Regions from separate parts of the Veillonella sp. AF13-2 genome, predicted to be linked through region 2. Evidence: a T-box and tRNA genes for the amino acid it is inferred to sense, from the RefSeq annotation. Region 2 holds a T-box; the other holds one or more tRNA genes.
What was found. The T-box of region 2 lies ahead of cysS (cysteine--tRNA ligase). A T-box ahead of a tRNA ligase gene usually reads a tRNA of that ligase, here a tRNA-Cys.
Positions count from the first base shown of each region.

Region 1 (16,254 bases), 210 kb from region 2:
CTTTTTGAATTGCTTCTGGAGTCGCTTTAGCTTTTTCAACTGGGATTGGTTTACCAATAATACAAGCCACTTTATTACGTTCCATATTGTGAGAGCCAATGATAGCAACAGGCACTATGCTAACACCTGTTCTAAGAGCAATTGATGCTGCACCATCATGGAATTTACCAAGTTTACCACTTTTTTGACGGTTTCCTTCTGCAAATATGCCTAAAACCTTATTGTCTTTAAGTAGTCCCATGGCATGACGAATAGCAACTTTATCAATAGCACCGCGATTTAACGGAAATGCACCAAGCCATGTACAAAAAAAACGTGAAATGGGATTCACAAATAATTCTTGTTTAGCCATAAAGTGTACATGTCTAGGCAAAGCATAGCCACAGATAGGGGGATCGTTATTACTTAAATGATTAGGCACAACGATAACAGGCCCTTCCATTGGAAAATTATCGCGACCATATACTTTCAACCCATACCCTACCTTATAGCGAAGCCAAAAAGCGGTACGCCATAACCAGGTAGAAAATTTATTCATGATTGATTGTCTCCTGTACTAAATTCAATATATATGCCACAGTTTCATCGAAATTCATATTACTAGAGTCTACAACTACTGCATCTTCAACGCATACAAGTGGAGACTCTTCACGATTTTTATCCATTTCATCACGACTAACAACATTCTTTTTAATTTCGTCTAGTGTTTGCTCGTTTGATGTACCTTGTACTTCTAACCATCTACGTTTTGCACGCGCATCTACAGAAGCGGTTAAATAAATTTTTAGCTCTGCATTAGGTAATACGACAGAACCGATATCACGTCCATCTAATATAACTCCCCCAACGGCGGCCATCTCTTGTTGGCGTTCTACCAAATATTGTCGAACCCCTTTATAAGAAGCTATAGTCGATACATTATCATTAATTTGCTGCTGGCGAATTAATGATGTAACATCTTTTCCTTTAATATAGACCTTGCATGCTGTTGCAGTAGGCTCTAAAGTCAAATTTAAAGAAGGTAATAAAGCTTCTACAGCAGCTTGATCCTTAACATCAATTTGACTATCAAGAACTGCCCATGTAACACCGCGATACATGGAACCTGTATCGATATATAAATACCCTAACTCATTGGCCACTACTTTAGAAATGCTACTTTTACCAGCCCCAGCAGGACCATCAATAGCAATGGCAATTTTTTTAGTGTTCATAATAACCTCTATTCTTCATCACCGTGTACGGCATGCATGGCCGCCACATAGCCTGTGGAAAAGGCAGCTTGTAAATTATAGCCTCCTGTAAAAGCATCTATGTCTAGTACTTCACCAGCACCATATAAACCACTAATCAATTTAGACTCCATAGTTTTAGGATTAAATTCTTTTAATGAAATACCACCTGCTGTAACAATAGCTTCCGCTACAGGTCGTAATTCCTTAACAGTTACTGTCATATGTTGCAATACATGGCATAAGCGCAAACGCTCTTCCTTTGTAATTTGATTAATTGGTTTAGCCGGATTTAACTCAGCAAGCTTTATAACAATGGGAATAAGATTTACAGGTAGTAAATCCTTCATCCCATTAGACAATTGTTTTTTAGAATATAAATCAAAATCCTTTTGCAAGCGCTTATCCAATACTTCTGTAGTTAAAGCAGGTTTAAGATTAATTTCAATGGTAATTTGAGGATTTTTCTTACGAAGCAACTTACCTACCGTGTGACTTAATGATAAAATTGTAGACCCCGTAAGACCAAAATGAGTAAACATCATTTCCCCAAATTGTTTTGCTTGTACCTTACTTTTAGAAATTACGGAAACCTCAACATTACGAAGACTAAGCCCCATAATTTCCTTTACCCACGTTTCGTTTGTAACGATAGGAACCAAGGATGGACGAATATCAGTAATAGTATGTCCCACTTTTTCGGCTAAAACGTAACCATCACCAGTAGAGCCTGTCAATGGATAAGATGCACCACCAGTACAAATAATAGCAGCATCACAAGCATATTGTTCCTTATCCGTTGTAACACCAACTACACGATTTTCCTGTACAGTAATCGATGTAACAGGTTCATTTAAATGAACTTGAACATTATACTTTTTTAGGATTTTCATAAAGATATTGCGAACTTCTAATGCAGAATCGGATTCAGGAAACACTCGTCCCCCACGTTCTACTTTAGTTTTTAACCCCCAACTATGCAAAAGGTCCAGAAGATCTTCATTACTAAAGCGTTCATAGGCACCGTACAAGAACTTACCATTACCAGGCGTATTTTTTATAAATTCGGTCATATCTGCACTATTCGTAATATTACAGCGACCTTTACCGGTAATGCCCATTTTCTTGCCAACCATATTCATTTTTTCCAATAAGATGACGCGTGCTCCTTCACGGCCTGCTATAACAGCTGCCATTAGACCTGCCGCACCACCGCCAATGACTATGATTTGCTTCATGCCTTATCTGTCCCCAATGCTTTTAGCGCTTTTACTTCACGAATTGTTAGTTGACGAGAAGCGCCTCGTTTCACACCACCTAAAGTAAGACCAGCATACGCAATACGTTTTAAATTATGAATACGATAGCCAAAGTGTTCAAACATACGACGAACTTGACGATTACGACCTTCATGAATTGTAATTTCTACTTCATGTACACCATTATGATCATCAAAACCTAAATCTACAATTGTTGCAGGTGCAGTTATACCATCTTCAAGCTCTACACCATTTGCAATAATTTGTAAATCATCATCGCGAACACGACCTTTGATACGAACTTCATAAGTCTTTTCAATGCCTTTAGATGGATGTGTTAGATTTTGTGCCAACTCTCCATCATTCGTAAGCAGTAACAAACCTTCTGTATATAAATCGAGACGACCAATAGGGTAAATTCTTTTCGTTTCATTTTTTATATAATCTAAAACTGTTTCTCGACCTTGAGGGTCAGACACAGATGTAATGACACCCTTTGGTTTATTTAACAAATAATATACTGGTTTCTCTTGAGCCAATAATTGGCCATTAACCTTAACCTTATCTTTTTGTGGATTAATTTTGACCCCTAATTCGGTTACCTTGCGACCATTGACCTGTACTTTACCTTCTGTAATTAGTTCTTCTGCCTTACGCCGTGATGCAATACCACAACTGGCAATATATTTTTGTAATCGTTCCATGCTATCCTTCTGTTTCCGAAACTTCTTGATGTAAGGCTTCTATCGATTCTACACCAGCACTTCTCAAAAATTCATCAGTCGTGCCATATAGAATCGGTCTACCTACAGTATCCTTATGACCTAATTCAGCTATAAGAGATCGAGTTAATAATTGTTTTATAATTTTATCGCTATTTACACCGCGCACCTCTTCGATTTCAGCCTTTGTAATAGGCTGCTTATAGGCGATAACAGCTAATGTTTCCATAGCCGCATTAGATAATTTATCTTCTCTTTTACGAATATGCCCAACATAATCAGCACATTCAACAGCGCTTACTAATTCAACACCAGCTCCAGATATACGTATTCGAATACCTCGATTCTGTTCTTCTAGTTCTCGTTGTAATTCTTCTATATATTTTTGTGTCGCCTCTGTGGAAAGCCCAAACACTTCTGCTAACATATCTATCGATATAGGCTTTGCCGATGAAAACAAAACGGCTTCTAAATGCATCGTTGGTAAGCTCATATGGCCCCCTTTCTACACGGCCCTCTCTAAGGTAGCAGTGAATATAATATCATCATCTTCATAGCGCATTTCCATAACTTGTTGTTTTAATAATTCTAAAACAGCCATAAAGATAGTTACCATACCACTTTTCGTTTCAATTGCTACTAATAACTCCCTAAAATATAGACATTCGCCACGATGTATACGACTAGACAAGGATATAATCATGTCCTCTAAACTATACGTATCCTTTTCAACCTTTACCTCACGAATTGTCTCTTCTTCTGGTAACTCTTTAGCCCGTTTTATAGTTTGATAAAAAATTTGATATAACTGTGAAAGTTCCAAATTATATACACTATCTAATCCAAGCACACTCGTTTCTTCAGGACGACTAAATATATTCGCAGATACAGCGGTACGCTCCATTAATAGAGATGTAATATCCTTAATTTTCTTAAATTCTACTAATTTTGCTACCAACTCGTCACGTGGATCCTCTACTTCATCGGGCTCAGGTTCAGCCTTAGGTAATAACATGCGTGATTTAATCTGTAATAAGGTAGATGCCATAACAAGAAATTCACTACTATAATGAATATCAAAATGGTTCCAATTGTCTAGATATGCCAAGTATTGACTCGTTATTTCAACGATAGGAATATCGGTAATTTCTATTTTATGTTTTTCAATGAGATGCAAGAGCAGATCAAGGGGACCTTCAAAAACGTCCAACTTGTAGTTATAATCTCCCATAAAACCCAATCCTCAGAAAAAATGTTTTTAACTATATAATTATAAAGCATTTATAGTAGTACTTTCAAATAATTGTTTTTTTTACACTCATCTGCTATCTTTATTATTGTAATTATTTTATATTAAAAAAAGATACGTTATTGTGTATTCCTTTTAGAGAGGATTTATTATGTCATCGAGTGTGAGGCAAATTGGGCGAAATCCAATTTTTCGCTTTGGTATTATAGGTATTGTTTTATATATCATCTTATTTTTAATTTATGAGCCCATAACCTTAGGGCTTGATGTAGAGGATATTACGATTTTAGCTGTACCAACAATTGTAGGTACCTTTTTATTTCAATATTTTATGGGGTGTACCGTTTTCCACAGGCCTTTTTTAGGGTATGGCCTAGTCGGAATCTTATGGGCACTTACCTTTCCTCTTTTATTCCATTGGTCCTATGTGAAGCCATTATACTTCTATGAATTTGCTAATGATTTTTTATTTGGCTTATTAATTTTCATGGGATTATCAGGCATTCAGTTTTTACTGAACCAAACAAATCGCTTCCATAAGACAACGTCCTTGATCATGGCTATTATTTCCATGATTTTAAGCTTAATACCATTCTTACAGATCGGCTATTACATGACTACCTGGCATTGCTTAACGCCAGCCAGTCTGCTCGCCGTATATATGACCAATCCAGAAGAAGCATTTGGTTTTTTAAAGAATGCAGCTGGAATACCTGGTCTTATAGCAATAAGTATTGGTCTTATCTTATGGACTTATTTATTGTACTGGTCTAACTTAGGTATGAAAGCAGTAGTAAACTTAAATACTACACGTCCTATGCGCTCAGCTATGCTTATCGCATCCCTTGTAGCTTTTTTAGTATATGTACCATTCTTCTTGTTCCCACAAACCTGTATTGTGGCGAACTGGATTGCTGCAGGCGATTATGTAAAACAAATGCAACAATATAATGATAATCACCACTTAGTATTTGATTCCTTTAATTTAGACACAAAGGAAACAGCGGTGAACAAAACACCTGGTACTATTATTCTAGTCATTGGCGAATCTAGTTCTCGAGATTATATGAAAGTATATAATCCAAACTTCCCATATGACGATACTCCATGGCAAGGCAATATGCGTTCGGACAATAAAGACTTTGTCTTCTTTGATAATGCCTATTCATCGTACGTACAAACAGTACCAACCTTGGAGCGTGCACTATCTGAACGAAATCAATATGATGATAAACCATTTCTTGATTCAGCCAATATCTTAGATATTGCTAAAAAAGCGGGATACACGACTTCTTGGTTTAGCAATCAAGGTGTATTCGGTGAATATGATACAGCTATTTCATTAATGGCTAAGACTGCAGACACAACAAAATGGGCCCATGAATCTTATGCATTCTCAGATCGATATGATGAAGCTCTATTGCCATTATTAGAAACTGTAGATCCTACCAAAAACAACTTTATCGTTATACATATTATGGGTAGTCATATTTATTACAATGACCGTTACCCTCATGAATTTAGCAAGTGGAAGCAAGGTCCGTATCCTGATGGTCAAGAAGCATATGCTAACAGCCAATTATACACAGACTGGTTATTACAACAAATTTACAATTATGGCAAAGACAAATTAAACTTACAAGCCATGGTGTATTTCTCCGATCACGGTGAAAGTTTAGACAAATCGCATAACCCTGATACATTTGATTTTGTTATGACACATATTCCATTCTGGGTATACCTATCTCCACAATATCGCTCAACCTATCCACAGACTGCTGAGGTACTTGCAAAACACGAGCATCAATTCTTTACTAATGATTTGCTATACGATACATTAGTTGGTCTCATGCATGCTCCAAGTCAACGATATGATGCAACACGAGATTTTAGTAATGCTCAATATCGATTTAATCTACATAACTTAACTACATTACTTGGTGAACAACCATTAGCAAATGATCCTGTTAATGCAAACAAGTAGTCTTTAATTGATATTGTAGCCATTATTTTTCTATTGTATTAAGTTATTTTAATAGTAAAACAACTTAATATAACCAAAAAGAGATGAGTTTAACTCATCTCTTTTTTTCTGCAAGCAAAAGCTCTATATCATTTTCCGTATAAATTCTTATATTCTTTTCTAATAGAGCCTCTACAGTACATCCATGACCATTTTTCAATGTTCTAGTAAAAGTTCCATCATAAATGCACTTATATCCACAGCTAGGACTTTTCGCCTTCATCAAAGCTTGCTTGCAACCATATTTTAGTGCAATATCAACTGTTAATTGAGCACCTCTTACAAACTCATCTGTAACATCAGCTCCATTAACAGTACATATACGTTTACCTTGACGCTCCGCAGGATCACGAGGCGTACTAAGTCCCCCTAACACTTCCGGACATACTGGTACTAATTCATAATATTCCTTTAGAGCCTCTATCGTTTCTATATAATTGTCTTTGCCATCATATCGACAGGGTACACCAAATAGGCATTCACTAATCAATAACTTAGGTTTCTTATTCATAGATTTATCTATCTCTTATATATTTATACGTAACTTATAGTAATAATTTTCACAAATCGTTTTAATTGTATATAAGAAAAAAGACTAACCCAAAGTTAGTCTTAATTGGTGCCGAGGACCGGAATCGAACCGGTACGGTTGTTTCCAACCGACGGATTTTAAGTCCGTTGCGTCTGCCTGTTCCGCCACCCCGGCATGGGTAACGATTGTGGAGGCGGCACCCAGAATCGAACTGGGGAATAAAGGTTTTGCAGACCTCTGCCTTACCGCTTGGCTATGCCGCCATATAAAATTGGAGCGGGAAACGAGATTCGAACTCGCGACCCCCGCCTTGGCAAGGCGGTGCTCTACCGCTGAGCTATTCCCGCATATAAATGGTGCCTCAGGACAGAATCGAACTGTCGACACACGGATTTTCAGTCCGTTGCTCTACCAACTGAGCTACCGAGGCATAAATGGCGACCCCGATCAGATTTGAACTGACGATCTTCGCCGTGACAGGGCGACATGTTAACCGCTACACCACGGGGCCGTAACCAAAGTACTTGCTTAGTATATCGGTTATCAGGACTTTTGTCAACACTATACTACAATATTTTTAATAAATTCTTCCTCATGTTTTAATATAGTAGATTCCCTATGTCCAGGCTCAACAATTAACTCCTTAGACAAAGTTAAAAGATGATTCAAACTCTTAATCAAATCAGCTGGATTACTGTTATAATTATCTGTATTTCCCACATTTTGTTTAAATAAAGTATCACCAGTAAATAGATGGCCTTCAATTTCTAAACAAACCGATCCAGCACTATGCCCAGGTGTATGATGAACTATTATATTAAAAGGATCTAACTGTAATTGCCCCTCTACTAAATCATTACAATGTGTATACATTTTTTTCTTATATACACTTGGTCTCCGTCGAATTAACTGTAACAATTCTTGATCTAAAGGATGTAAATAAGCGGGAATATTATAATGTGTACACACTTCATCCAAGGCTGACACATGATCACAATGACCATGTGTCAATAAAACTGCTATGGGTTGAGAATCTGCAACCATATCAATAATGTGGTTACAATGAAAACCCGGATCAATGATTATAGATTTTCCCTCTTTGATAAGCACATAACAATTTGCTTTATAAAGCCCTAGAGGACGTTTTATAACTTCCATATAGTTCCCGCCCTCCTATAGAATACGATATCGTTTAGGAACCTCTTTTTTAATAAAATACCCTTCCCAAAACTGAGGGTGAAGCATAACTAAAATCGTAAATAACTCCAAACGACCTAGTAACATGTCTACAATAGCAATACATTTAGCAGTATCCGGCATAACATTAAAGGAATCAGTAGGACCAAAGCCACCAAACCCTAGTCCTACATTGCTAAGAAAGGCCGTGACCACTTGCATAGAATCATATGTATTAAGACCAGTACAAGTCATTAGAAAAACAGATACCACATAAATCATTAAATATAAAAATAAAAATTGATGTGTCATCTGGATCCATTTAGTAGGCATCGGTTTGCCATTAATACGTACTACTTGAACCATATCAGGATGAATTGATTTTCGCAAATAAATTATAGAACTCTTAATCAAAATAATAAGTCGTATAATTTTTACACCGCCCGTTGTAGAACCACTACAACCACCAAAAAATGTACAAATAAATAACATCATCTGTGCTGCAGCAGGCCACAAATCATAATCACTAATAGCAAAACCACTACCAGTTTGAAGCGAAACTAAATTAAAGGCAGCATTTCTAACAATCTCTAAAGGACTAGAATAGCTAGATTGTAATGCTAGAGATATTGATACAATGGCAATACCAATAAACACTACAAGCCAGTACATACGTGTTTCAAAATCATTAATTAAAACGTGAATTCCTTTTTGAAGTGCATTGTAATACACAGAGAAATTGCCACCAGCAAGAAACATAAAGAATATAAATACTAAACAAATATAATTACTTTGTTCATAGATAAAAGCCCCTGCTGATGTCGGTGCAAATCCACCCGTGGCAATAATAGAAAAGGCATAGTTTAACGCATCAAAAGGTTCAATGCCTCCAGCCCACAGCATAAGAAAGCAAAGAGCAGTAAAGGCAATATACAACTGCCAAAGCTTTGTAGCCATTGATTGAATACGCGGCATTACAACACCAGGCTTTGGTACAGATGCCTCTGCATTAAAGAAATGTGCTGCATCTGCTCCTAAATTCTTTAAAAATGATAAGATAAGGACGATGATCCCCATCCCTCCAACCCAGTGCATAAGGCCACGCCACAATACAAATGTGTTTGGTAACGTATCAACACTATAAATAATAGTTGCACCAGTTGCAGTAATACCCGAAGTGGCTTCAAATAAAGCATCAAAAACATTAGTCAATATGCCACTCCCCAAAAAAGGTAAAGCCCCCAAAATAACCGTGAATATCCAAGTAGAGGATACAACTAAGAACCCATCACGAATACTAAAGCTTTGACTTTCACAACCGTAATAAGATAAAAGCGTCCCCAAAACTAAAGAAAGGCTTGTGGTTATAAGGAATGACCAATATGCAGTTTCAAATACAACACTGTATATAAAAGGGATTAAAGTAAAAATCCCAAATATATAGAGTAGTCGACCCACTAAGGACATAACGATTTGAATTCGCATAGCCCCTCCTTACTAAGTAAGATATTTAAGCAATTTGCTTACCGATTCAGGTAATGTAAAGAGAACGATATGATCACCATCTAAAATTTGAGTATTACCACGAGGTACGATAGCTTCATTTTCCCGTAAAATTACACCTACTAAGGCCTTCCCAGGTAAACGAATATCTTTCAATTGTTTACCTGCTACAGGTGATTCATTGGTAATTTCAATTTCGATAGATTCGGCTTTACCACCTTCAAAGGTGGAAATAGATACAACCCCTTCTCCACTTCGTACAAAGCGCAAAATTTGACTTGCAGTTAATAAACGTGGAGAAAATACTACATCAATACCTACTTGCTCCATCAGCATAATATATTCTGGCCGTCCCACACGAACAACGGTTTTTGGGATGCCCATATGCTTCCCTACAAGTGCTACAAGTAAATTAAGTTTATCATCATCTGTTAGAGCAATAATTACATCGCTATCAGCAATTTCCTCAGCTTCGAGCAAATCAAAATCAGTACCATCCCCATTGATAACCATGGCTTTATCCACTTGATTTGCCAGTTTCTCACAACGGTCAAAGTCTTTTTCAATAACCTTCACAGAAAAACCAGCTTTTTCTAATAATACAGTTAAGTTACGACCTAAGAGACCTGCCCCAATGATTACAGCCCTTTTATAGAATGTATTATAATTATGGAACCAAAGTTTCTCCACTTCAGAAACGGACTCTTTCAAACCTAGGAAAAATACACTATCATCAGCCTGTAAGCGACTTTCACCATGCGGAATAATCATTTCACCATAGCGCAAAATACCAACTAATAGAACACCTTCAGGAAAGCGAATTTCTTTTAGTGGCTGTTCTAATAGAGGAAATTCATTATTCAATTTGAATTCCATAAGGCGCACAGCACCTTGACCGAACTCCTCAACATCTATAGCTGATGGTGTTTCTAAAATTTGTAGTAACTCTTGAGCTGTAACCATTTCAGGATTGATGAAAAGATCAACACCTAATTGAGCTCGTATCTCCTCATCCATATGTTCCGCCACACTATTATCACGAACACGTGCAATAGTTGTAGGCACACCTTTTATTTTAGCTACCGAACAGGATAGCATATTAACCTCATCTGAATCAGTAACAGCAATAAACATACCAACATCAGACATATCGATTTCATTCAATAATTGAACATCACTGCCATTTCCTAAAACTAGGCTAACATCTAATGTATTTTCAAGATTATGAATGCGTTCTGGTGAGCGATCGATAACATATACATCATGATCGTCTTGAATAAGACGTTGTGCTAATGAATAACCAACCTTACCAGCGCCTACAATGACAATTTTCATCGTCTTTATTCCTCATCTTGGGACTCATCACTAACAAGAGGTGTCCATTGGCGACCTATGTCGGTAAGCAATGTCCAACCATCCTCCTGAACAATTTTTTTCTCTTTCATTAAATGCCCTAAGGCACGTTTGAACGCAGCCTTACTAATATTGAACTTATCTTTAATCAACATCGCTGAAGACTCATCACTATATGGCATCTTTCCACCGCGATTTAAAAGATATTCCATAATAATATCACCATCTGAAACAAGAGCTTTTTCCTTTGTAGGGCGCATAGATACATTGACACGACCATCATCGCGTTTGAAAGTAATACGACCTTCAATCATTTCCCCTACTTTTAACTTTCTCGTCATTTCAGAACGATGTAAAAAGGCAATCCAACGCTCAGGAGTGATAAAAAATGCCCCCTCACTCGTTAAGTTATAGATAGCACCTTTTACAAGTTGACCAACCGTAGCTTCAGTAGCAGCTTTAGAGGCACGACGCATTTCATCATCTACATCCATGGAGACCGCAAAACGGCCAGATTTATCTGTATAAAGACGAACCCACACCTTTTCCCCTACCTGAGGGCGACCACGCATCTCCGCATGAGGCATAAAGATACCACGTTCTGTGCCAACCTCAACGAAGCAACCAAAATTTGTCGTATTGATGACCTCAACATAACCAATTTGGCCAACCTTCATAGCTGGTAAACGCATAGAAGCAGTTAAACGCCCCTTTGGATCGCGATATAAAAATACTTCTACCGCATCTCCTATAGTAACTGGTGAAGTTTGTTGATCTTTATGAAGCAAAATATCATCATTTGTATTGCCTGTTTGACCATCTAGAAAAGCACCTTGGTCACTAGTACGCAATACTTTCAATGTGGCAATTGTATTTTCCAACAATTCTGTAGCCATATTATACTCCTTCAAATGGAACTCGACCAGCGTCATTCCACAATTCTTCTAAACCGTAGAATTCACGCAATTCATCACCACCAAAGACATGACAAATTATATCGCCAAAATCCAATAAGATCCATTCACCTTCACGATAACCTTCTCTATGCTGTACGGTTATACCTAATTCGGCTGCTTTATCTTCCATTTCATCAGCAATGCTTTGAGATTGCTTACTATTATTTGCACTGGCAATCAAAAAATAATCACCTAACATTGAAATACCTTCTAAATCAAGAATTTCAATATCTCTGCCCTTTTTATCAAATGCAGCTTGTGCAAGTTCTAATACGATTTGTTTAATATCTTCTTTCTTTTTCATTATATTGCCTCTTATCTTATCGCTTACTACCGCTCTCCTCACCTGGTTCTGTGGGCTTTGTAATAGTGCCCCCATTATGTTCCGATTCAGGTGCAACTTTCGACATACTATTTGTTGGTGCAGATATAAATTGCGTCATTTCATTAGCTGGTAAATTACCCATTGTAATACCCACTAAACGCTGAGCTTCCGTAGGGTTTACCTTCCAATAAGTCGTTTCACCTATAAGCTCTTTTTCACCAGGAAGAATATAGAAGTGGATCTCTTCCTTATTAATTTTGCTCGCATTATATACCAGTTTAATAGCATCTAAAGTGGAGATATTACTATCAAAATGCTCCCAAATACGCCAAATATGCCATGCATTTGTTATAAAAAATGCATTATGCTCTTGTTCCACCCACAACTTTAAGAATCGCTCTTGTCGTTGCACACGAGTAAAGGTATCGTGTTTAGGATCAGAATATCGTAAATATGCTAAGGCATTATTACTATCTAATGTTTGATAACCACGTCGTAAATCAATATCCTTATTGCCTTCTGCATCAACATGTTCCATCGGTTGCTCTACATAAATTTGTTGATTCCCTAACACATCATTAGTTTTCTTGAAAGCATCTTGATTAACTACCACGTAGTATGGTATTGAAATATGGAACATATCCTCAATAACAGCTTTAGTAAGTTCAATGCCTCCTTTTTCATAAATACTATTTAACATAGTCGCATCGGTTTGATCACGATTATCGATTTTACTATTACTTGGAATGCCGATAACGTCCATCGTTTTTTGATCAAGGTTTACAGATAATAGGAATAGACTATCACCTTGACTAGGATTATTGTCATCAGTGCCGATAACCAAAATATATAAAGGTTTATCTAAGCCTTTTTGCTCTACTGATACAGTATTTGCGTCCTGTTTATTTTCACTATCTATCACGGCTTCAGTAGCTTCAGTAGTTCCGACAATTGCTCTATATGCATAAGATACACCACTATATATGCCATACCCTATCCCACCGAGCAAAGTAAAAACTACAACAATAGCCAGAATAACTCTGGGCCACTTCACAGATGACTTTTGTTGACGTCTTTTTCTACGTCGGCGAGCTCTTGCTCGTTCACGTTCGTCCATATAAAACTCCATTATTTACAAGATTTTAATACATCATTACGACCAAGAATGGTCAAAGGATAAATAGAAAGATGTTGCTCAATAAGGTGATTAATAGTATTGTCAAAACCAAGCAATACAGCCTTATTTAGATCTTTTTTAGCTACCGTTCGAAGTTCATCAACACCTGGGAAATCACGATTGGGTTCAATATAATCTGCTAAGAATATAACTTTATCTAATGTAGACATTCCCACCTTACCAGTTGTATGAACACGAATAGCTTCTAAAATTTCTGAATCGGTTATAGAAAACTCAAGTTTAGCTCGAATCATACCTGCTAATCCATGTAAAAGATTACCATTGGCTAATAATTCTTCATCAGCTTTGTAATTATTCTCCTTCACCAAATCTTGCATCTCTTTCAAAGGCATTTCTTTAGCACAATCATGCAGTAATGCCGCTAATCGTGCTTTTTCTACATCAACATTATAAAGTTTAGCCAACTGAGTTGCAGATTCAACAACACCCAGGGTATGCTTAAAACGTTTTTTTCCCATCCATTGACTTACCCTTTGTTGTATTTCATCAAACGATAACATCATTTATTCCTTCCCATATATATGGTTTTCTTCTATATAATCCACTACACATTTAGGCAACATATAACGAACTGTCTTTCCAGACCGTAAGCGCTCTCGTAAATACGTAGCAGACAATTTCATTTCAGGCACTTCCATAACATGTATTTTTTCCCGTGCTTTAGCTCCTAATTCATCCAAAGTAGAATCAATAGCACTCGATCCATCTGGTCTAGTAGCTCCAATAAAATGAACCTCATCTATCAGTTCATCTATAAATTTCCAAGTCGGTAATGCACGAATAGTATCAGTCCCTGCAATAAAGTAAAATTCAACAGTAGGACCATATAGTTTTTTAAAATATTGAATCGTATCAACGGTATACGAAGGGCCCTCTCGACGCATCTCTACATCAGAAATTTCAAAATTGGGATTATCCAAAACTGCGGCCGCTGTCATAGCATAGCGATGATGACTATCAATCACATCATGTTGCTTATGTGGTGGAATACGAGCAGGTACAAAGATAACCTTTTCTAAATTAAAGCTCTCACAAGCCACTTCTGCAATCATGAGATGACCTAAATGAATGGGATTAAATGTTCCACCAATTATACCTATGCGACGTTTATCTACCATAATACGGTCACTCCCTTAATGACAATGACACAAATAATGATGAATAAGAGCAATGCCTTTCCATAGGATATCCATTCATATCGGCCCTTAGGTGTTTGAATGTATCTGAAGTATGCCCTTATAAAATAATATAGTTTCTTCACGTCCGTACTTGGCCTTCCCCAAATACAAAATATTTATAAGATGTTAAAGCTTGTAAACCCATAGGACCTCGAGCATGAAGCTTTTGTGTACTAATACCGATTTCAGCACCAAAACCAAATTCAAAGCCATCTGTAAAGCGGGTAGATGCATTATGATACACCGTAGAACAATCTACTAAATTCATAAATATCTTGGCTCGCATAGGCTCATCTGTGATAATAGCCTCAGAGTGATGTGTAGTATACCGATTCACATGTTCAATAGCTTCTTCAAGATTTTCAACGATACGCACATTTAAGTCCATATCATTGTATTCTGTGTTGAAAGAATCCTCTTCTAGAGGAATTGTGTTTTCCATATATTGAGCTACAGCTTCATCTCCGTGAATGCGAACACCGTATTCTTGTAGTGCTGTATCAAGACGTGGTAAAAAATCAGAAGCCACAGCATGATGAACTAGTAAGGTTTCCATAGAGTTACATACAGATGGACGTTGAACTTTAGCATTGACTGCAATTTCTAAAGCCATCTCTAAATCAGCAAATTCATCAACAAAGGTATGACATACACCGCTGCCAGTTTCAATAACAGGAATGCTACTATCTTCTACAACACGACGAATAAGTCCAGCACCCCCACGTGGAATGATTACATCAATATATTCCCGTTGTTGTAAAAGTACTCCAACCAGATCTCGATCAAGCACCTCAACGAGTTGAATAGAGTCACCATTAATACCTAACGACTCTAAGGTATCCCGCATGATAGACACGATGATTTGATTCGTGTGAAATGCCTCCTTACCACCTCGTAAAATTGTAGCATTTGCTGTCTTTAAACAAAGAACACCTGCATCTATGGTTACATTTGGACGGGCTTCAAAGATGATACCAATAACACCAAAAGGTACTGATCGCTTTTCAATAATCAAACCATTAGGCCGAGTGATTGTTTCTATAATGGAACCTACAGGACTTTCAAGAGCAGCCACTTGACGCACCCCTTCTGCCATTTGAGCAATGCGACTAGGTGTCAAAGTCAATCGATCTATCATAGTTCGAGGTAAATTATAATCAACAGATTTTTCTAGGTCTAACTCATTAGCCGCCATAATTTCATCTGTTTGTGCTTCTACAGCATCAGCAATTGCTAACAATGCAGAATCTAAAGTTTCTTGGTCGAGTTGGGCTAATTCAAAAGATGCCGTTTTAGCTCTCTGGCCCATATCTTTACAAATTTTTTCATACTGGTTCATAGGATTTCCTCAGTGTAATAAAACTAGATTATTACGATGTACAGCCTCATCATAGGTCGTATTAATACCCAGAATCTCGGCTATATCATTTGTATTGTGACCTTTAATCGCCTTCATATCATCAATACTATAATTAATAAGTCCACGACCAATTTCCTTATGATCATGATAAATGGAAATTGTATCACCAGGTCCAAAAGTCCCCTCTA
Region 1 is NZ_QTMT01000001.1:599,254-615,507, forward strand. Features, by position in the region: gene DWV85_RS02815 (lysophospholipid acyltransferase family protein) at 1-538, opposite strand, end outside; gene cmk ((d)CMP kinase) at 531-1,214, opposite strand; gene DWV85_RS02825 (NAD(P)/FAD-dependent oxidoreductase) at 1,223-2,470, opposite strand; gene DWV85_RS02830 (pseudouridine synthase) at 2,467-3,195, opposite strand; gene scpB (SMC-Scp complex subunit ScpB) at 3,197-3,706, opposite strand; gene DWV85_RS02840 (segregation/condensation protein A) at 3,719-4,444, opposite strand; gene DWV85_RS02845 (phosphoethanolamine transferase) at 4,614-6,446, shown strand; gene DWV85_RS02850 (DUF523 domain-containing protein) at 6,541-6,996, opposite strand; tRNA gene DWV85_RS02855 (tRNA-Leu) at 7,103-7,191, opposite strand; tRNA gene DWV85_RS02860 (tRNA-Cys) at 7,206-7,280, opposite strand; tRNA gene DWV85_RS02865 (tRNA-Gly) at 7,290-7,364, opposite strand; tRNA gene DWV85_RS02870 (tRNA-Phe) at 7,372-7,447, opposite strand; tRNA gene DWV85_RS02875 (tRNA-Asp) at 7,453-7,528, opposite strand; gene DWV85_RS02880 (MBL fold metallo-hydrolase) at 7,579-8,175, opposite strand; gene DWV85_RS02885 (TrkH family potassium uptake protein) at 8,191-9,678, opposite strand; gene trkA (Trk system potassium transporter TrkA) at 9,691-11,031, opposite strand; gene DWV85_RS02895 (S1-like domain-containing RNA-binding protein) at 11,037-11,945, opposite strand; gene rsfS (ribosome silencing factor) at 11,947-12,309, opposite strand; gene DWV85_RS02905 (LCP family protein) at 12,326-13,447, opposite strand; gene yqeK (bis(5'-nucleosyl)-tetraphosphatase (symmetrical) YqeK) at 13,459-14,028, opposite strand; gene nadD (nicotinate-nucleotide adenylyltransferase) at 14,032-14,646, opposite strand; gene DWV85_RS02920 (glutamate-5-semialdehyde dehydrogenase) at 14,786-16,045, opposite strand; gene proB (glutamate 5-kinase) at 16,055-16,254, opposite strand, start outside.
Region 1: it has a tRNA-Cys gene. The T-box ahead of cysS (cysteine--tRNA ligase) is inferred to sense a tRNA for this amino acid. The anticodon was not compared.

Region 2 (16,254 bases):
TAAAGCTTTACATAAAAACTCTCCAGAACTTGGTTTCTTAGCGGCTAAAAAATCTGATTTCAATGTAGATGAAAATAAAGAAATTGAGTTTAAAGAGGCTAAGAAGTCAGTAATGGATGCGGTGAAACGTCATTTTAGACCTGAGTTTTTAAACCGTATTGATGAAATGATTGTATTCCATCCATTAACAGAAGAGGACTTAAAAGAAATTGTAACTATCTTGATGAGTGATGTTACAAAACGCCTTGAAGCGCGTGATTTACAATTAGAAATCTCTCCTGAGGCTATGCATTTACTTGTTAAGGAGGGCTCTGATTTCACAATGGGGGCTCGACCATTAAAACGTGCTATTCAACGTTTAATTGAGGACCCAGTGTCCGATCTTATTTTGAAAGGAGATGCAAAAGAAGGTAAAATTATTAAAGCAGATGCAAAGGATAACGATCTTGTTGTATCAATATGATAAAAATACAAATTATACAGTTGATGACTACCTTTCATATAAAAAATATAAGTTAAATGGTATACTATAAAATGATGATAGTTAACCATGTAGTAAAATTATGCATAAAAGGTCATGAATGGTTATCATTCATGACCTTTCTTTTTAAATGTATTGAGGTGTTATGGCAAAAGCAAAATCTGTATTCTTTTGTCAAAATTGTGGGGCTGAATCCTCTAAGTGGATGGGCCGTTGTCCACAATGTGGAGAATGGAATACATTAGTTGAAGAAATAATTAAAGAAACTAAACATAGTCGAACACCTTCTCGAGGTGTTGGAAATCAAACGGCGAAGCCTACCGCCTTGCCAGATATCGAAATTTCTTCTATTGCACGCGTATCTACAACCTTTGGTGAAATTGACCGTGTATTAGGTGGGGGCATAGTGCCTGGTGCTCTAATGCTTTTAGGTGGTGATCCTGGTATTGGTAAATCTACTCTGTTACTACAAGTATCCCAGAAGGTAGCCGATACAGTAGGAGCAGTTCTTTATGCATCTGGTGAAGAGTCTCAGTTACAACTTAAACTTCGAGCAGAACGACTGCATATTAATAGTGAACGGTTACAAGTTATTGCAGATACTGATCTAGATCATATATTGGAGCAAGCTGAAGCAATGACTCCTTCCTTACTAGTCATTGACTCTATACAAACTATGTATACTGGAGATATAGATGCTGCGCCAGGCAGTGTTAGTCAAGTTCGTGAATGCACATCTCGCCTACTTCGCTTCTGTAAAGAACGAAATATACCTACTGTAATCATTGGCCATGTAACAAAGGAAGGCAATATTGCAGGGCCTCGTATGTTAGAGCATATGGTAGATGTAGTGCTTTACTTTGAAGGGGAGCGTTCTTATCAATTCCGTATATTACGGTCCATTAAAAACCGTTTTGGATCTACATCAGAAACAGGCATTTTTGCTATGGTAGAGGAAGGGTTACAGGAATTGTCCAATCCGTCTGCTTCTCTTTTAGCCGAGCGTTCCGATGAAGAAAGCGGCAGTGCTGTTATGATTTACCTCGAAGGGGTTCGCCCCATCTTGGTAGAGGTACAAAGCTTGGTCGTTACTACGGCTTTTGGTATGCCTAGACGTACGGCGATTGGTTATGATCTTAACCGGTTAATCGTATTATTAGCAGTCTTAGAAAAACGCTGTGGCTTTACATTAGGTAATAAAGACGTGTATGTAAATGTTATCGGTGGTCTCAAGGTAAATGAACCTGCTTGTGATTTATCTATGGCGGTTGCCATTGTGTCAAATCTGAAAAATCGAATCGTTCCAACAGATATGGTAATTTTAGGTGAAGTAGGCTTAACTGGTAATGTTCGCAGTATTCCTCGCATTGAACAGCGTATAAATGAAGCCAAGAAATTAGGTTTTAAAAAGTTTATTATTCCTGAAGGCAACTATAAACAAATTAAGGATAATGATAGTTCTATCAAAATTAAAGGTGTCAAATCTATACAAGAGGCGATGCAACTCGTATTTTCATAATTAGGAGGTGATTTCATGATTTATCGGATTTTACGCTATGTAATAGCCATTTTAGTAGGTACAGCAGCCTACGTGGGAATGGATAGCTTAGCACCTATTATTGACCCATATTTGGTTTCTCAATTTGAATCTTTTGGGGACATGTCGTTAACAATTGCACGTATTGCAGTATTAATCGTAGGTACTCTATTAGGCCTTGTTATTGGTTATCTGATTTCATCATTTATTCTGAAACAAGGTTTAGTAATTGCTAAAAGATTAGAGCGTATTCTTACTCATATTCCAAATCAAGAATTGATTGCAGGCACCATCGGTTTATTATTCGGCCTTATTATTGCAAATCTAATTGGTGTTGCATTCAATCAAGTACCTATTATAGGACCTTATATTCCTATAATTTTGAGTGCTATTTTTGGATATAGTGGACTTAAAATCATGGCTCGTAAAGGACCCGAAATGTACAATAATTACGTACAACAATGGGGAGGAGATAGCACTAAAAAAACAAGTCGTTTTAAAATGTTTTCAACTCATAAATTAGATAAATCCTCTAGTACGCCAAAATTACTAGATACTTCAGTTATCATTGACGGTCGTATCAAAGAACTATGTGCTACGGGCTTCATTGAAGGCCCTCTTATGGTGCCACTATTTGTATTAAATGAGTTACAGGTAATTTCTGACTCTGCGGATGCTACGAAACGCAACCGTGGTCGACGTGGCCTTGATATTTTGAAGGATATGCAAGATGCCAATAAGGTAGCTATAGAAGTTGTTGAAGATGATTATGATGATCTTGTAGAGGTTGATTCAAAACTTATGCGACTTGCTTTAGATAAGCAGTGGAAATTGATGACTAATGACTTTAACTTGAATAAGGTGGCTCGTGTACAAGGTATTGAAGTGCTTAACCTTAATGAATTGGCAAATGTATTAAAACCTGCTCTAATCGCTGGAGAATGGATTCGCGTTCAAATCATGAAAGAAGGTAAGGAAGTACACCAAGGTGTGGCTTATCTCGACGATGGCACGATGATTGTCGTAGAGGATGGTAAGCCTTATGTTGGTCAAAATGTAGAGGTTATGGTTACATCCATATTACAAACGAGTGCAGGACGGATGATTTTTGCTCGTGTAGATGGAGGACAAAATGGGCAAGGCAATTAGTTGTATCGTTCTCGCTGCAGGTGCTGGTCGCCGTATGGGATACAAAGAAAATAAGATATTTATTCCTTTAGGGGGACATTCTATTATTCAACGTACCATACAAAATGTAGAAAAGATTGAAGGTTTAAAAGAAATTATTCTTGTTGTAGCTGAAGGCGAACAAGAATATATGTCTAACCATATTCAAGGGTTGGATTTGCATATTCCTGTAAAGATAGTATTTGGTGGAAGAGAACGTCAAGATTCTGTGGCATATGGTCTCAAAGCTGTATCAGAAGATAGTAATATTGTGCTAGTTCATGATGGAGCGCGTCCATTAGCATCAACTAAACTGTTTGATTCTGTTGTTAGGGCCGCAATAGAATATAGAGCTGCTACTGTAGGTGTCCCTGCTACGGATACGATTAAACGGGTTAATACAGAGCATACCGTAATAGAAACCTTGAAACGCAGTGAGTTATACCAAATTCAAACACCACAAGGCTTTCAAAAAGATCTATTTAAAGAGGCCCATCAAAAGGCTCATGACGAAAAATATTTAGGCACTGATGATGTGTCCCTCGTCGAGTATTTAGGTAAGCCTGTACATATAGTAAGTGGAGACTATTGTAATATTAAGGTGACCACACCTAATGATATTGCAGTAGCAAAACGATATTTAGGAATTGAGGATAAGCGTATGCGCGTTGGATTTGGTTATGATATTCATCAATTAAAAGCAGGGCGTCCTTGTATCTTAGGTGGTGTTCATATCGAGTCTGACCTTGGTCCTGATGGTCACTCCGATGCAGATGTTCTCATTCATGCATTGATGGATGCCATGCTAGGTGCCGCTGGTTTACGGGATATTGGATACTATTTTCCACCTGAAGACGACCAGTATAAAGGGATTTCTAGCATGCTTTTACTAGAAAAAGTAAATTTCTTATTGAAAGAACGTGGGTTACAAGCCTATAATATTGATATTATGGTTATTTCTGAGACACCTAAATTAAAACCTCACATCGATATGATGAAGTCTAATTTACAGTCTATTTTAGAGATACCATTAGATCGTATTAGTATTAAAGCGACAACAAATGAAATGCTAGGGGCTATTGGTCGCCGCGAAGGCATTGCTGCACAAGCTGTCGTTTCTGTATATGAAGGAGAGATTTAATCATGAGTTCCATGAAAGTTCGTTTTGCTCCAAGCCCTACGGGTCCATTCCATATTGGTGGTGCTCGTTCTGCTTTATTTAACTGGTTATTAGCACGTAAGGAAAAAGGCACATTTGTATTGCGCATTGAAGATACAGATTTAGCTCGTTCTACACGTGAAAGTGAAGAGAATATTAAAGCTTCCTTACAATGGCTTGGCATGAACTGGGATGAAGGCATTGATGTAGGTGGTAATAATGGTCCTTACCGTCAAACAGAACGTCTTGATTTATATAAAGAAGTAACACAACGCTTATTGGATGAAGGTAAAGCTTATGAGTGTTACTGCACACCTGAAGAGTTAGATGCGGTGCGTCAAGATCAAATGGATCGTGGGGAAACACCAAAATACAACGGTCATTGTGAACACTTAGATGAAGAGACAAAGGCTAAATACATTGCTGAAGGTCGTAAACCTACAATTCGTTTGCGTGTACCGTTGAATAAAACATACGCTTTTGATGATATGGTACGTGGGCATGTATCCTTTGAGTCCAATGGTGTAGGTGACTTCGTTATCGTTAAATCCGATGGTATTCCTGTATATAACTTTGCTGTAGTAATGGACGATCATATGATGGGGATTACTCACGTTATTCGTGCAGAGGAACATCTATCCAATACACCTCGCCAAATGGCTATCTATGAAGCTCTTGGTTGGGAGGTCCCTAAGTTTGGTCATATTTCTTTGATTCTTGGTAAAGATTACAAAAAAATGTCCAAACGTCATGGTGCTACCTCTGTTGAACAATACAAACAATTAGGGTACTTGCCAGAAGCACTTGTAAACTTCTTGGCACTTCTTGGTTGGGCTCCTGAAGGTGAAGAAGAATTCTTCACACAAGATGAATTAATTCAGGCTTTCTCTATGGATCGGGTAGCGAAAAATCCTGCTGTGTTTGATATTGATAAATTGAACCATATAAATTTCCACTATATGAAGAATTTGAGTGATGAAGAGTTATTCCATCTTTGTTTACCGCATTTGAAAGAGGTTGGTTTAGCTCCAGATAGCTTGAATCAAGCTGATATTGATTGGTTGGCATTATTATGCTCTACATTCCGTGATCATATTAGCTATGGTGCTCAAATTAAAGATCATGTAGGCTTGTTTATGGGCGAAACAGTATTCCTTGAAGAGGGGCATGAAGAGGAGTTGCGTGCTGTATTGAATGAAGAAACAGCTCCAACAGTTCTCGGCGCTTTCCGGAATGCATTGGCTGAACTTGATGAAATTACACCTGAAGTTGTAAAAGCAACAATCAAGGCCGTAATGAAAGAAACCTCTTTAAAAGGTAAATTCGTATTTATGCCAATCCGTGTAGCTTTAACAGGTCAAATGCATGGTCCGGATTTGAATAATATTGTTACATTACTTGGTAAAGAAAAGTGCTTACATCGTTTAGATAATGTAGGTGCATTAACAAAATAAATTTGATCAATTAATCAAAGGAGTTCACGTAACAAGTGTTATGTGAACTCCTTTTGTATGTGTTGTTAATATTCTATAGAAATGCTATAATAATCGGCGTATTAAATTTTGATTTATTATGAAAGCGAGTGTTTTTATGAGTGTTATTCGTTCTATTAATCACTTATTCAATAGTTATCTATCCTGGATAGTACTATTGATGGCTGTTTTAGCATATATGCTACCTGCAGTATTTTCTTGGATGACTCCATATATTGCTTACATGCTACAGTTTGTTATGTTTGCGATGGGGTTAACATTAACGGCTCAAGTCTTTATTGATGTATTTAAGCAACCAATGAAGGTTATTCTCGTATCCGTAATCCAATTCTTATGGATGCCATTGGCAGGTTTCTTAGTAGCCTTAGCATTTAATTTTCCTCCAGAAGTTGGGATTGGTTTTATCTTGTTGGGTGCATGTCCTGGTGGTACTGCTTCTAATGTAATGACCTTCCTTGCAAATGGTAATGTTCCCTTATCCGTATCAGCAACAACTGTATCCACATTATTGGCACCTATTTTAACGCCTTTATTTGTCGTATTATATGCAGGTGCAACATCTTCTATTGAAATTCAATTTATGCCAATGTTTATATCCATTGTAAAAATCGTGTTAGTACCAATTATTTTGGGGATTGTATTGAATTACTTTATTGGCGCAAAAATTGAACCTGTAAAATCTGTATGTCCAACCATTGCAGCTATCGCGGTATTGCTTATCTTGGCAGCTGTAACTGCAGTTAACCAAAAGCAAATTGCCGAAACTGGTTTCATTATTTTTGTAGCGTGTTTAGTACAAAATTTGAGTGGTTATGTTGTGACATACTTTATATGTAAAGCTCTTAGTATTGATGTGTCTTCTCGTCGTGCTATGCAAATCGAAGTGGCTATGCAAAATTCTGCATTATCCGTATCTTTAGCACTAAAACACTTTACACCACAAGCTGCGGTAGCAGGTGCAGTATTCTCCATTATTCATAACTTTACAGGATCTATTTTTGCCGGTATTTGCCGTAAACATGATGATCAAGATAAATTAGAAAATGCTTAATATTAATTGATTTGATGTAATGACATTATTATTACTTGTGTGCTATAAAAGCTATTGTTATGAATGATAATAGTAATTTAATATTCTGATTATATATCCTCATCTTTCTAATTAAGCTATTTAAAATACCTATGTATGATATGTGAATAGCTGCCTATGAAAGATGGGGATCTTTCTTGTAAATATTGACATTCTATAGCTTTATTGGTAAAATATTTTTATATATGAATATAGATTATTTTAATAGCTGAGACTGAAAGAAGTACTCTACAACTAACTTTTTAGCGAGAACCGATGGTGGGAGGGTTCATGGATAGGTAGATGAAATGCATTCACGAGCTGACACTCCGATTATAGGTAGGTTTGTCCGGCGACGCACCGTTATGCGATGAGTGGGTATCGCTATTGGTACCTAACAGAGTGGAACCGCGGACCATCGTCTCTGTATGAGATGAGAGGTCTTTTTTATTTTACAAAATTGGAGGCATCGGTAACGATGAGAGAAATTACTGTTTATAATACTATGACGCGCCAAAAAGAGGTTTTTAATCCTGTAACACCAGGTGAGGCAAAAATGTACGTATGTGGTGTCACACCATACAATCATCCTCATATTGGCAATGCTCGTCCTTTTGTGACTTGGGACGTAATTCGTCGCTATATGAAACATGTAGGCTATAAAGTAACCTATGTACAAAACTTTACTGATGTGGATGATAAAATCATCAATACTTCTAATGGTGAAGGCGTCTCTTGGGATACCATTGCAAATCGTTATATCGATAGTTATTTTGAAGTAATGGATGCATTAGGTGTACAACGGGCTGATATGTATCCACGTGTATCTACGCATATTGATGATATCATTGCTATGATTAAAACATTGATTGACAAGGGCTACGCCTATGAACTCGATGGCGATGTATATTATAGTGTGGAGAAATTTGAACATTACGGTGAGTTATCTGGTCGTACATTAGACGATATGGAGGCAGGCGCACGTATTGAAGTAGATGGTCGTAAGAAGAATCCTATGGACTTTGCTTTGTGGAAAGCAGCAAAACCTGGTGAACCTTATTGGGAAAGCCCATGGGGGAATGGTCGTCCAGGCTGGCACATTGAATGTTCTGCTATGAGCCAAAAATATTTAGGCACAGAATTTGACTTCCACGGTGGTGGTAGCGATTTGATTTTCCCTCATCATGAAAATGAAATTGCTCAATCAGAAGGTTGCTCTGGTCAACATCCAGCAGTGCGCTACTGGTTGCACAATGGTTTTATCACTATTAACTCTGAAAAAATGTCTAAGTCCTTGAATAATTTCTTCTTGGTAAAAGATATTTTAGAACAATATAGTCCTGATGCATTGCGTTATTTCTTATTGAGCACGCATTACCGTAGCCCATTAGATTTCTCTGATGAGCGTCTAGAAGAAGCTAATAAATCTTTGGAACGGTTAAGCACAGCTATTGAAAACCTTCTTTACCTTGAAAAATGTGAGCCAGGCTCATGTGATGAAGCTCAACGCTTATTAGAAAAAGCGAAAGCATACGAAGAAGAATTTGAGGATGCTATGAGTGATGATTTCAACACTGCTCTAGCAACTTCTAGTATGTTCGGTCTTGCAAAAGAAATTAATATCTACTATCAAGCTGTAACAAGTAGAGAAGGCGTTGTTTGCCAAGAGGCAATTGCTGAAGTGAAACGAATCTTCAAATTTATGACAGATGTTATTGGTGTTCTTGAAAAAGCTTGGGAAGGCAATACGGGTGCTAATGCTGCTGAATACGAAGAATTAATGCAAGTTATTCTTTCTGTACGTCAAGCTTGTCGGGACCAAAAGCAATGGGCATTAGCTGATTGTATTCGCGATCGATTAGCTGAGATTGGTATTACTATTGAGGACTCCCCTCAAGGTGCACGGTGGAAAAAACGTGAAGTTTAAACAATTTCAATTCTTAAAGAATGAAGCGATAAAAAAACTGACGGCTCTTGAAGAAGAGCCGCTTCGTTTGCGTAATCGGACTATAGAAGAGTGCCTAAGTGCTGATGCAGTTATGCTAGCTTATATCGGCGATGCAGTATACTCCATGTATGTACGCGAACGAGTAGTGCAAATGAATATCACAAAGGTACAGGTATTGCATACAATTGTTACTGAATTTATTTGTGCTAAATCACAGGCGAAAGTATTGCTAGAAATAGAAGATGCTTTCACAGAAGAGGAACAAGCTATTGCACGCCGTGCTAGAAATAGTAATGTAAACGTGCCTAAAAGTAGTACTGTTCAAGAATATCGCAGTAGTACGGCCTTTGAAGCAGTACTAGGATTTCTTTATGAAACGCGCCAAGAAGACCGCTTACAGCATATCTTGGGGCAAGCCTTTTCTATAACTCTACGAGGTATGTAGTATGGATAATTATATTGTAGGTCGCAATGCGGTTAAAGAAGCCCTTAAAAGTGGCCGTTCTATTCAACGTATTCTGGTCAGTGAAGATAAGGTAAAAACAGGGTTAGCTGATATTGTAGGCCTTGCTAAATCTCAAGGAATTGAAGTTAGACCTACACCAGTTAAACAGATGAATAAGTACGATTTGGAGGTACCACATCAAGGGGTTATAGCTCTTGTATCGGCCGTTCAATTTAAAGAATTGGGAGAGGTATTACAAGAAACGACACATGAGGTTCCTTTACTCATCTTAACGGATGGGGTTGAAGACCCACATAATATGGGAGCTATCATTCGTACTGCTGAATGTGCGGGAGCTACGGCTGTACTCATTCCTAAACGACATAATGCGCCTATTAATGCTACTGTTGCAAAGACATCTGCTGGAGCTATTGAACAAATTCCACTTGTACAAATTGGCAATGTAGTGCAAACCATTAAACAACTTCAAAAACAAGGATTTTGGGTAATGGGGGCTCATATGGAAGGTGATCGTACCTTGTATGAAGCAGATATGACAATTCCTACGGTTATAGTCATTGGTAATGAAGGTAAGGGGATTAGTCGCGTTGTAAAAGAAGCTTGTGATTTCCTTGTAACAATTCCTATGTATGGAAATTTGAATTCTTTGAATGCATCTGTTGCAGCTGCAGTTCTTATGTATGAGGCGGTACGTCAACGCCAGGCGAAATAATCATGCTAAAAGATATTTTAATTGTAGACGGCTATAATGTTATTTTTGCTTGGACTCATTTGAAAAAATTGGCTCATGAGTCTTTAGAACATGCGAGAATGGAGCTTCGAGATAGATTGTTGAACTATGGTAAATTTAAGGGTTACGAAGTAATCCTTGTATTTGATGGTAAGTATACAAAATCTGGAGGTTCCATTGAATCTATTACAAGTGGATTTATCGAAGTGTATACTGAGGATGGAGAAACGGCGGATTCCTTTATTGAACGAGAGGTATTTTTACGTAAAGGCAAATATACTAATGTATATGTTGTAACCTCCGATGGGGCAGAACAGAATCAAATTCTAGGCTCTGGCGGGTTGCGCATTCCTGCTCGTGAGTTGCAAAATATGATTCGTATTGCTAAGGAAGAAGAACGACTTCAATATGCTCATGAACATAGACGTGATCAATTCTCAGTGCGTCGTAATGAAGTGGGAGGTTTATTATCTCCTGAAGTTGCTGAAAAGCTCGAGAAATTGCGTCGAGGTCATTGATAGTTGAAAATCATATACCGTTCCAGTATAATAAATATATTGGTTTTTCTCGCTCAATTGTAAGGAGGAGCTTATGAAAATGATTCATACACGCAAGTCCGATTACAATTTCAAGGAAATGACCGATGAGCAAGTTGTGGTCATAGCTCAGGAAGAGCAAAATGAGTTTGCAATCGATTATATTGTTAATAAATATAAGAACTTTGTAAGAGCTAAGGCTCGCTCCTATTTTTTGGTAGGTGCCGACCGAGAGGATATCATCCAAGAAGGGATGATTGGACTCTATAAGGCGACGCGAGATTTTAAACATGATAAATTAGCGTCTTTTAGAGCCTTTGCGGAACTTTGTATAACTAGACAAATTATTACAGCTATTAAATCGGCTACAAGACAAAAACATGCGCCTTTGAACTCCTATATATCCTTAAATAAACCGGTGTATACAGAGGACTCTGAGCGTACATTGATTGAAATGCTATCTTCAACAAAGATTACAAATCCTGAAGACCTCATTATCAGTCAAGAGGAACTAGATGATATTGAGCGCAATATTGGTCATATTTTAAGTGATCTCGAATGGGAAGTCTTGGAAGGATACCTTGATGGACGTTCCTATCAAGAAATGGCTGAGGTCACAGATCGTAGTGTTAAATCTATTGATAATGCGCTACAAAGGGTAAAACGTAAATTAGAGAAGTATTTAGAACATCGTGTATTGGGCTCGCATCGAGCATCACAGGAAGGATGACAGTCGTGACAAATTTCTTAATGATTGTAGAAGTAATCGTATCTATTTTATTAATTGTAGTAGTTGTTGCACAAAATAGCAAAAATGCAGGCATGGGCGGTGCTGTTTCTGGTGCGGCAGACTCTTCTTTTGGTGGTAAGCAACGCGGTTTAGATGCTTTCTTATCTAAATGTACGATTATATTGGGGATTATCTTTGCTGTGTTGAGCTTAGTGTTAGGGGCAATGATTAATCAATTCTAATGATGAAAGCCTGCTTTGCAGGCTTTTTCTTTTTTCATCCTAATAAGGGGGTGCAGATTTGAAGAAGAAGGTATTGGACTTTTATAAATCTATACAACCACATGCATACCATATTGAGGATGCAGCAATGGATAATCGTATTCGAGGTGGCAAAGATCTTGAAATGTTTATTCGATCTGCGAAAATGCTCGCCCGTGAAGGCGTATTAACTTCATCTCGACCAGATGTATACCGATATGAAGATCAACAGCATGAAGAATATGAAGGTATCTACAAAGGATATCGTAAATCTTATGGATTTGTTATTATGCTAAATGATGAAGATATTTATGTAGCAGAACAAAATAAAGGAACTACTATGCATAATGATAAGGTACGTGTTCGTATTGTACCATCAGATTATACAAAGCATAAACGTGAAGGCATCATCGTTGATGTTATTGAGCGTGCTAATGAAACCATAGTTGGTACTTACGACAGACAACAACACTTCGGCTTTGTTGTACCAGATGATGAACGTATTGGAACAGATATTTTTGTAGATTTAAAAGATACTTTAGATGCTCGGAGTGGAGCTAAGGTACTAGTAAAAATTACAAAATGGCCTGAAGGCAATAAAAAACCTGAAGGAATTATAACAGAAATTTTAGGCTATAAGGGGGATGTAGGCCTAGACATTAACTGTATTATGGCTAATCATAAGATTCCTTTTGCATTCCCTAAAGAGGTAATTGAGGCAAGTGAGAAGATAGATACTATTGTTCATGAAGATCCGAAGCGGTGGGATCTTAGAGACTTACAAATGGTAACTATCGATGGAGAAGATGCAAAAGATCTTGATGATGCTGTAAGTGGTCGTAAATTACCAAATGGTAATTATGAGCTAGGCGTACACATTGCGGATGTTAGTCATTATGTTACTTCAGGCCAGCCTATTGATAATGAAGCATACAAGCGGGGGACTTCAGTTTACTTAGTGGACCGCGTAGTACCAATGTTACCAGAGGTATTATCGAATGGTATTTGTAGTTTAAATGCCCATGAAGATCGCTATGCTATGACGTGTATGATGGAAATTGATGATTCAGGTACAGTTGTTAATTATCGTATTCGTCCGTCTATTATCCATGTAGGACGTCGTTGCAGCTATAAAGAAGTTTATAAAGCGTTAGAGGAAAATATTGTTCCTGACGATTTAGTAGATTTTATTCCTATGCTTCGTGACTTAGCAGAAATTTCTAAGATTTTAAATCGTATGCGTCGTCGTAGAGGGGCATTAGACTTTGATTTTTCGGAATATAAGGTATTACTTGATCTCGATGGTACACCGTTGCGTATCGTAAAACGCGATCGAACTATGGCAGAGCGGCTTATCGAAGAATGTATGCTCATTGCTAATGAGACGGTAGCTACGCATTTAAAGGATACTCAACGTACATCGGTATATCGTATTCATGAACATCCTAGTGAAGAAAAATTGGATTTATTCCAAAAGGTATTACATTATTTAGGTCAAACTCTTGTCCTTAGTGCTGATGGTGTAACACCACGAGATTTCCAAAAAATCCTTGATGTAGTGAAGGGACAAGATATCGAGCAAGTGGCTCAAATTATGACCTTACGTTCTATGCAGCAAGCGAAATATAGCATTGAAAACGTCGGCCATTTTGGGTTAGCATCCACTTGCTATACGCATTTTACATCTCCCATTAGACGTTATCCGGATTTGATGGTACATCGACTTTTAAAAGCGGATATGCACTGGAAGGGTGGATACTCTAAACGAGATGTAGATGAAGCTTTCTTAGCTGGTGCTGTGGAACATTCTTCCATACAAGAACAAGTGGCAACCGAGGCAGAACGAGAAACTACGGATCTAAAGAAGACTCAATACATGGTTCCATTTGTAGGTGAAGTTTTTGAAGGCACTATTGCGAGCATAACCTCCTTTGGCATGTTCGTAGAGTTAGAGAATGGTATCGACGGTCTCGTGCATATTAGCATGATGAACGACGATTATTATTTCTTTGACGAAGAACATTTTGTTCTTGTTGGTAAGCGGACAGGTAAAACCTATCACTTAGGTGAAAAGGTTACTGTTACACTTGTAAAAGCCGATGTAGAAAAGAAACAAATCGATTTTGTTCTTGGTGAAGTAGATAATCTGATGGCTATCCAAGAACAATTGAGTAGTGGCTCTGACCATGCTACTAGTCGTGATGGTTTTGGAAATCTAAAGGGGCGAAAGTCATCCCGAAAAAACGGTAGAAAAACTTCTAAACGAGATGATTCAAAAGCTGGGCGTTCTAGATATGATGCTTTCAGTAAAAAATCTAAAAAAGGTAAATCGAGTCGCAAGAAGTCAAATAAAGCTACAAAACGTAGTCAATCTAAAAAATCTAAAAGTAAACGTAAACGATAGAGGAGAATATGGCAAAGAAATCTAGCCCATCGCTTATTGCTGACAATCGTAAGGCGCGTCATGATTTTCATATTCATGAAACCTATGAAGCTGGTATTGCTTTAACAGGAACTGAAATAAAGTCTATTCGTCAAGGTAAGCTTAATCTTAAGGACAGCTTTTGTCGTATAGATAAAGGGGAAATTTTATTGTATGGTGTACATATCAGTCCGTATGAACAAGGTAATCGTTTTAACCATGAACCGGAGCGGACACGCAAGTTGTTGATGCATAAATCTGAAATCAATAAGTTACATGCTCAAGTTAAGGAAAAAGGATTTTCTTTAGTGCCGCTAAACTTTCATTTCAGTCACGGTTATGTAAAGGTTACTGTAGGTCTAGTAACTGGTAAGAAACTTTATGACAAGCGTCAAGATATGGCGGAACGTGATGCCAAGCGCGATATTGCTAAGCGAATCAAAGAACAACAAAAATATTAAGAGTCATAAGGAATCAAGTCGATATGGCTTGGTTCTTTTTTATATATTTGTTAACTATATTATTTTTAGTGGTTGATAAAAATACAGTGAGAATTTATAATGTAAACAATAAGAGGTGTTTGTAGTTGACATTTTCTAAGTAGAGGAGATATATTATGAATCAGAACATTCGGTACATTACAGAGGTTGCTATTTTAACTGCCATGATTACTGTATTAGGGGCTATTAAAATACCTAATGTCATTCCAGGTATAGAGTTTCAACTATCAGCCCCGTTGGCGGTAGCGATATGTGCCGTATTCGGATTTAAAAAGTATATTATAAGTGGTTGTTTATCTAGTCTAATAGGCTTAGCATTAGGTACTCAAACTATTTTAAATGTTATGATTGCTATGCAATTCCGGCTCATTGTGGGACTAATCCTTTGGATTTGCCATAATCACATGATAGGTATTATGGTTTCTGGTCCAATTGCATCTGCTTTAGCGCGATTATCCTTGTCTTTATACGTTGGTAAGGCTGCATTACCGATGATAGCTCTCGCAGTTCCAGGTATGATCTTTACAGTAATTATGGCACCAGTATTTGTGAAAGTATTCCATAAAATTCACAACCAAGTACCTCAAAGTAATGTAGTTAAAGGTAAGGTATCATAATGGACGAATTATATAGTGTGCGTATGCGCGCGGCTCAAGGTGGTCCCCATGAAAACGGGGGCCACCATATTTCTGGCGCAGAACGCATTGTGACCTTAAATCAAGTTGGAGCTATCGCTCAGTCTTTAGCCGAACGAGCACTACATCATAGTAAGGGGACAGCTGATTTTATCAATATTACAGTGGACTTGATTCCTTCAGAAACAATTACATATATAGAATGCTTAAAAGTAAATGAACATTTTGCTAATACTGTTGCTGAGGCGCATCAATTAGCTGTTGAACTTTTACAGGGCGCTGATATTAGTGAAACTGCTGTTAAACATGCTATTTATCTATTAGAAGGTTTAGATTCATCTATGCGAGGTGCTATGTTGGTTGACGCAATTTCTGGTGAGCGCATAGATTCTGGTAACCGTGGTGTTCGCGTGAGTCATATGGACTCCTTTGATTCTGAAAAACTAGGGGATAATGAACATATGAGAGAGGCCTTAGTATTGGCCTCTAAAGTACAATCTGCTGAAGGGATTGTAGGTGAATTATGTTGGTCTGATGATCCTGATTACACAGTAGGCTATGTGGCTTGCAATGATATTTACCATCGAATTCCTAGCATGAAAGAATTTGGATCTAATCTAGGAGGGCGTGTATTTTTTGTTAAAACAAATACTGATGTGGACTGTGTAATCAAGTATTTGGAAAAAGCACCAGTACTTGTTCAGCGGTGATTGTATGTATAAATTCTTCCAAGAGCAATTAGATAATAAAATCAATAACCTAAATTTGCGCACATTAACGGAATATTGCCCTATAGACGCAGTACGGGTTAGAAGAGATGATAAAGAATATTTGATGATGGCATCAAATAACTATTTAGGGCTTACTTTTGATGAACGTGTAATAGAAGGGGCCATTAAAGGGGCTCAACAATATGGTACTGGATCAGGTGGATCGCGTCTAGTATCCGGTACATTTCCCTTGTTTACAGATCTTGAAAGAGAACTAGCAAAATTTAAGAATACAGAAAAAGCCCTCGTATTTAATACGGGTTACATGGCAAATGTAGGAACCATTTCTGCCATAGCAGATAAGAATACTATTATTTTTAGCGATGCTTTAAATCATGCTAGTATTATAGA
Region 2 is NZ_QTMT01000001.1:390,843-407,096, forward strand. Features, by position in the region: gene DWV85_RS01850 (ATP-dependent Clp protease ATP-binding subunit) at 1-463, shown strand, start outside; gene radA (DNA repair protein RadA) at 627-2,000, shown strand; gene DWV85_RS01860 (TRAM domain-containing protein) at 2,016-3,167, shown strand; gene DWV85_RS01865 (bifunctional 2-C-methyl-D-erythritol 4-phosphate cytidylyltransferase/2-C-methyl-D-erythritol 2,4-cyclodiphosphate synthase) at 3,151-4,326, shown strand; gene gltX (glutamate--tRNA ligase) at 4,329-5,798, shown strand; gene DWV85_RS01875 (bile acid:sodium symporter family protein) at 5,935-6,888, shown strand; T-box leader at 7,129-7,335, shown strand; gene cysS (cysteine--tRNA ligase) at 7,385-8,833, shown strand; gene DWV85_RS01885 (ribonuclease III domain-containing protein) at 8,823-9,299, shown strand; gene rlmB (23S rRNA (guanosine(2251)-2'-O)-methyltransferase RlmB) at 9,301-10,032, shown strand; gene DWV85_RS01895 (NYN domain-containing protein) at 10,035-10,568, shown strand; gene sigH (RNA polymerase sporulation sigma factor SigH) at 10,642-11,316, shown strand; gene secG (preprotein translocase subunit SecG) at 11,322-11,558, shown strand; gene rnr (ribonuclease R) at 11,617-13,980, shown strand; gene smpB (SsrA-binding protein SmpB) at 13,989-14,459, shown strand; gene DWV85_RS01920 (hypothetical protein) at 14,615-15,115, shown strand; gene DWV85_RS01925 (6-carboxyhexanoate--CoA ligase) at 15,115-15,843, shown strand; gene bioF (8-amino-7-oxononanoate synthase) at 15,848-16,254, shown strand, end outside.